Actinoplanes lobatus: one gene and its partner. The protein of the gene in region 1 interacts with the protein of each later gene in a pairwise test. Links are inferred from orthologs where the notes say so. Each region holds a gene or a part of one and is shown on either strand. Other genes may lie near its edges.

What was found.
Region 2: the proteins of ftsZ (region 1) and rlmN interact in binary tests that used the Escherichia coli proteins (3 or more experiments, as listed by UniProt). The link is inferred for Actinoplanes lobatus from one-to-one orthologs.

What each region holds. Positions count from the first base shown.
Region 1 is NZ_JACHNC010000001.1:3,891,310-3,894,457, reverse strand. What follows is about bases 306-3,138. They hold ftsZ (cell division protein FtsZ), read right to left. Parts: upstream 2,368-3,138; coding sequence 1,243-2,367; downstream 306-1,242. Other genes in these bases: BJ964_RS18270 (cell division protein FtsQ/DivIB), read right to left, coding at 2,662-3,138; BJ964_RS18280 (YggS family pyridoxal phosphate-dependent enzyme), read right to left, coding at 498-1,205. Outside these bases: BJ964_RS18285 (cell division protein SepF), read right to left, coding at 1-204; more of BJ964_RS18270, read right to left, coding at 3,139-3,148. UniProt on the Escherichia coli protein: Essential cell division protein that forms a contractile ring structure (Z ring) at the future cell division site. The regulation of the ring assembly controls the timing and the location of cell division.
Region 2 is NZ_JACHNC010000001.1:948,476-951,569, reverse strand. The notes cover bases 96-2,874. They hold rlmN (23S rRNA (adenine(2503)-C(2))-methyltransferase RlmN), read left to right. Parts: upstream 96-785; coding sequence 786-1,964; downstream 1,965-2,874. Other genes in these bases: BJ964_RS04160 (DivIVA domain-containing protein), read left to right, coding at 2,002-2,874. Outside these bases: more of BJ964_RS04160, read left to right, coding at 2,875-3,094.

The DNA of each region.
Region 1 (3,148 bases):
CGGAACGGCGCGCTCCTCCTCGTCCTCGTCCTCGGCGAACTCGTCGGAGTAACGGTCGCTGGAGTAACGGTCGGGGCGCTCGCGCTCACGCTCGCGCGAACGGTAGGAGCTCTCCCGGTAGTTACGGTCGTCGTAACCGCGGTCGTCGTCCTCCTCGACGAGGCCGAGCCACACGCCGGCCTTGCGAAACGCGCCCCCGCTCATGACTGACCCCCCTCTCGGGAGTCAAGAGCCCAGGCCGGTGGCGGCATAAACTCCCTCCGGTCGTTCATGCCGCCGCTCCCTGCCGAAGACCCATGGCCCCCACCTCCGTCCGCTGTTGCGGCCCGCGCCCCCTGGCGTGCCGCGTCCCCCCTCACGAGCCGGAAACCAGGTCCGATTCGGACCCACGACCCGTTGCGACGCCGCGTCGTCGGACGCACCGGCCGCGGTGTGGATCATGACCCGCGACAGGTCGCGCAAAACAACACCTGTGTAGTTTGCTGCCCGCGGCAAGGCTACCGCAGCGAGTTTCGCATCCCGAGTAAAGATGTACCGATCCGTACGTGTGTCGCCCCGTGCCGGACAGCGGCCTCCAGATCCCCGCTCATCCCCGCCGAGACGGTCGTCGCGCCGGGGTGTTCGGAGGCCATCCGGCCTGCGATGACGGCCAGCCGGGCGAAGGCCGCGCCGGGGTCCTCGCCGAGCGGCGCGACGGCCATCACACCGCCGAGCCGCAGGCCCTCCGCCGAGGCCACCGCGTCGGATACCCGCCAGAGATCGTCTTCGGTCACGCCCCCGCGCGCCGGGTCGGCGTCCAGGCTCACCTGGACGAGCACCTCCAGCGGGATCTCCCGTCCCACGGCGGCCTTCGCCATCGCGTCGGCGAGGCGGAGCGAATCGACCGACTCGACCACGTCCGCGTACCGGATCACCGATCTGACCTTGTTGCGCTGCAACTGGCCGACGAAGTGCCAGCGCGGGTGCACGCCCGCGGCGTTCACCTCGGCCGCCTTCGCGGCCGCCTCCTGGTCCCGGTTCTCCGCCATGTCGGTGACGCCCAGCCCGGCGAGCAACAGGACGTCGCTCGCCGGGTAGGTCTTGGTCACCGCGGTCAGCGTGACCGCCCCGGGCGGCCTTCCGGCCGCCACGCAGGCACGCGCGATGCGCTCCCGCACCTGTTCGAGAGAGGCGGCGAGCTCAGCGCGCCGTCCGGGGTCGGTCAAGGTTCAACCTTCTTGGAGGTACGGGAGAGGGCGTGCTTCAGGAGCCGTTCTTCAGGAAGTCCGGCACGTCCACGTCGTCGAACAGCACCCGGCTGCGCGGCGGCGGGGTGCTCGCCGGCGGCGAGGTGACCGGCGGCGGGACCGGCGGCAGCGAGGCGCCGCCGGGGGCCGGGGCCGGCACCTTGCGCACCGGCTCGGCCGGCTTGTAGGAGGGTGAGCCCGCGTCGAAACCGGCCGCGATCACGGTGACCCGCACCTCATCGCCGAGAGCGTCGTCGATGACCGCACCGAAGATGATGTTCGCGTCCGGGTGGGCCGCGTCGGTGACCAGCTGGGCCGCGTCGTTGATCTCGAAGAGTCCCAGGTCGGAGCCACCGGCGATGGAGAGCAGCACGCCGCGGGCGCCGTCCATGCTCTGCTCCAGCAGCGGGCTGGAGATCGCCTTCTCGGCCGCCTCGACCGCGCGGTTGTCACCGCGCGCGCTGCCGATGCCCATGAGCGCGCTGCCGGCGTTGCTCATCACGCTCTTGACGTCGGCGAAGTCCAGGTTGATCAGACCGGGCGTGGTGATCAGGTCGGTGATGCCCTGCACACCGGAGAGCAGCACCTGGTCGGCCTGACGGAACGCGTCCATCATGCTGATCCCGCGGTCGCCCAGGGCGAGCAGCCGGTCGTTCGGGATCACGATCAGGGTGTCGCACTGGTTGCGCAGCTCGTCGATGCCGGCCTCGGCCTGCACCTGGCGGCGCTTGCCCTCGAAGTTGAACGGGCGGGTCACCACGCCGATGGTGAGAGCGCCCAGCTTGCGGGCGATGTTGGCGACCACGGGCGCGCCACCTGTTCCGGTGCCGCCGCCCTCGCCACAGGTGACGAAGACCATGTCGGCGCCCTTGAGCACCTCTTCGATCTCGTCCCGGTGGTCCTCGGCGGCGTTCTTGCCGACCTCGGGCTGGGCGCCGGCGCCCAGGCCACGGGTCAGTTCCCGGCCGACATCGAGCTTGACGTCGGCGTCGCTCATCAACAGGGCCTGTGCGTCCGTGTTGATGGCGATGAACTCCACGCCCTTGAGCCCAACCTCGATCATGCGGTTCACAGCGTTCACGCCGCCGCCGCCGATGCCGACGACCTTGATGACCGCAAGGTAGTTGTGTGGAGGTGTCATCGGGCTCAGCCATCCCTTCCAGGGTTGGCGGACGTCGACGGCCCCTGCGGTCCCGGGAACCGCACTTCGACATCCGCTGCCGTACAAGGGAGGGCGAGGAAACCCTCACCCTCTACTAGAGGTTCAAAGTTATGTCAACCATTCGAACCTCTCGGGGCAACGTATGCGGACATGGGGCCTCAGCCAAAGACCCGGAGCGGCGTGTCGCGTCCGCTTACGTGGTGAGTATCCGACTGAGCCGTAACCTTGAACCATTTATTGCGTTCGTGATGCTTTGTCCGTTTATCAGCATGACTAGCGAATGGTCACCACCGACGGGGCGCTCACGTCGATCTCGTCGCCCTTCTCCCGCAGCAGCGCGGTGGCCACGATGCTCTTCTGCTTGCTCGCGGTGTCGTCACCCCAGATGACCACCCGGCCCTTGCGCAGCTCCAGGCGGATCTGCACCGGCGAGGCCACCGAGATCGCCACCAGCTGCTCACGCAGCTCGTCGCTGAGCGCGGCCAGCACGGTCAGCGCCGAGCCGGTGTTCTCGTCGTTGCGGCCGGGTGTCGCCACCCGGGCCAGCGGCAGGTCCTTCGGCGTGGCGACCGCACGGAACGGCACACCCTCGTCGTCGATCAGCAGGAACTGCTCGCCGGCCGGCACCGCGGCCACCGGGGCGCGCTCCACCAGCTGGATCTCCACTGTCGACGGCCAGCTGCGGGTGACCAGCACCCGGTCCACCGGGGGCAGACCGCGCACCGCAGCGGCCACCGCGTCCAGGTCGACCCGGGCCAGC
Region 2 (3,094 bases), 2.9 Mb from region 1 along the record:
GGCGTCCCTGCTGATCGAGCCGATCGCCCTGCTGGCCGTCCTCGTGGTGGCCTCCGGCGTCGGCGCCTGGGAGATGGCCCGCGCGCTGGCCACCACCGGTGCCCGCCCGCCGCTGATCCCGCTGATCGCCGGCAGCACCGTGATGATCGGCCTGGCCTGGTTCGAGGGCGTCGACGCGCTGACCCTGGGCCTGGTCGCCACGGTCGGCGCCGCGGTCCTGTGGCGTCTCGCCGACGGGGTGGCCGCGGTCCGCCGGGACTTCACCCCCAGTCTCCTGATCGCCGTCTACGGCCCGTTCCTGCTGAGCTTCGCGGCCATGCTGGTGCAGATGGACGACGGCCCGCTGCGGGTGATCTGCACCCTGGTCGCCGTGGTGCTCTCGGACACAGGTGGGTACGCCGCCGGCGTGTTCCTCGGCAAGCATCCGATGGCTCCGAAGATCAGCCCGAAGAAGTCGTGGGAGGGCTTCGCCGGTTCGGTCACGGCGGCCGCCATCGGCAGCGGCGCGCTGCTCTTCTTCCTGCTCGACGTGCCGGTCTACGGGGGCCTGCTGTTCGGCGCGGTCATCTCGGTGGTGGCGGTGCTCGGCGACCTGGCCGAGTCCATGCTCAAGCGGGATCTCGGCGTGAAGGACATGAGCAACCTGCTGCCCGGGCACGGCGGCCTGATGGACCGGCTGGACTCGATCCTGTTCGCCGTTCCGACCGCGTACCTGCTCTTCGCGATCATCGCCCCGAGCTAGCTATGGGCGAGACACTCGGCGAACGTGGGAGACTGGATACGCCATGACGATTCTTCCGGTCATCCCGATCAGCCCCGACCAGCCAGACGCGGTCAGTACCCGCCGCCGTCCGAGCATGCCCCCACGCCACCTCGCCGACCTGGACCTCGCCGGCCGCAAGAGCGCGGTGGCGAGCCTGGGCGAGCCCGCGTTCCGGGCCAAGCAGCTCTCCACCCACTACTTCGGCCGCCTGGTGCGGGACGTCTCCGAGATGACGGACCTGCCGGCCGCGACGCGCGAGCGGCTCACCGCGGACCTGCTGCCCACCCTGCTGACCCCGATCCGGGAGCAGGCGTGCGACGACGGCGCGACGCGCAAGACGCTGTGGAAGCTGCATGACGGCGCGCTCGTGGAGAGCGTCCTGATGGGCTATCCGGACCGGGTGACCGCCTGTGTGTCGAGCCAGGCCGGCTGCGGTATGGCGTGCCCGTTCTGCGCGACCGGCCAGCAGGGCCTGACCCGCAACCTGTCGGTGGCGGAGATCGTGGACCAGGTGGTCTACCTGGCCGGTGTGGCGGCGTCCGGTGCGGTCACCGGCTCCCCGCCGCGCCTGTCCCGGGTGGTCTTCATGGGGATGGGCGAGCCGCTGGCCAACTATCCGCGGGTCATCGAGGCGGTGCGGCGGCTCATCGCGCCCGCTCCGGAGGGGCTCGGGCTGTCACAACGGCACATCACCGTGTCCACGGTGGGTTTGGTGCCCGCAATGCGCCGGTTGATCGCTGAACAGCTCTCGGTGACTCTTGCGCTGTCACTGCATGCCCCCGATGATGATCTGCGCGATGAGCTTGTGCCCGTCAACCAGCGTTGGAAGGTGGCCGAGGTGCTCGATGCCGCGTTCGACTACGCGGCGCAGACCGGCCGTCGGGTTTCCATCGAATACGCCCTGATCAGGGACGTAAACGATCAGCCCTGGCGTGCCGATCTGCTGGGCCGCCTTCTGAACGGCAAGCTGGCCCATGTGAATCTCATCCCGCTCAACCCGACACCGGGCAGCAAGTGGGATGCCAGTCCCAAACCGGTCGAGCGCGAGTTCGTCCGCCGGCTGCGTGAGGCCGGCGTCGCGACGACCGTTCGCGACACCCGGGGGCGGGAGATCGACGGCGCATGCGGCCAACTGGCCGCGGGCGAGCTGACGCACGCGAGCGCAGGGGGCGCCGCAGCCGACGCGGAGGTGGCACAGTGACTGGGCGTAGGTCCCAGCGAGCGGAGTGGGAGACGTTGTGACGAGTCAGGGGCAGCGTTTCCGAAGGCGTGCGCTGCGGCGTGGCTACAAGGTCGACGAGGTCGACGCCTTCCTGGACCGGGTCGAGGCGACCCTGGCCGGGGAGCAGGTCGGCCCGCCGGTGGCGGCGCAGGAGGTGCACGACGTCGTCTTCCGTGTGCGCTTCGGCGGCTATGACGAGTGGCAGGTCGACCTGCACCTCGACCGGGTGGAGCGGCAGCTCGCCGAGTTCGAGGAGCGGGGCGGGCGTCCCGCTCCGGATCCCATGCGCGACTCCATGCGCAGCGGCCTGACCGCCGCCTCCGCCTCCGGCCCCCCGTCGATGGGCCCCGGGCCCGGCCAGGGCTTCGATCGTGGCGGTTACGACCGCGGTCCCGGTGGCATGCAGCAGGGGCAGGGCTTCCCGCCCCCCGGCCAGGGTTACCCGCCGGGCGGCGGCATGCAGCCGCAGGGCATGCCCGGTCAGGGCGGCTTCGGCGGCCCGCAGCAGCCGGCCGGCCCGGCCATGAACCCGGCGGCCCGGATGGCGTCCCCGCCGACCGAGCGGCTGCCCGCACCGGTGCGTGACGACCGGATGCTGCCCCCGCAGATGCCGCAGCGGCAGCAGCAGCAGCTTCCGCCCGGCCCCGACCCGTACGGGCGGTACGACGAGCCCACCGGTTACGGCCAGCAGCCCCCGCAGCAGCAGCCTCCGCAGCGGCCCGGCCCGCCGCCCGGCTACGACCAGGGTGGTTACGACCAGGGCGGCTACGACGGTTTCGAGCCCGGCCGGCACGGCAAGGCCGACATGACCGCCGAGATCCGGATGCCCGAGCGGGACCAGCGCGGCGGTTACGGCCAGATGCCGGGCGCCCCGATGCCGGGTTCGCCGATGGCCATGCCCGGTTCGCCGATGCCGGGCGCGCCGATGAGCGGCCCGCCGTACGGCGGGGGTTACGGCCCGCAGCAGCCGCAGCTCGGCCCGCCGCTGGGTGAGCCGGGTGGCGAGCTGTACCGGGTGGACCAGTTGCGCCGCACGTTCCAGCCCCGCCGGTTCGGCAGCGGCTACGACCCGATGCAGGTGGACCGGCTGTTCGAGGGCATCCTGCAGG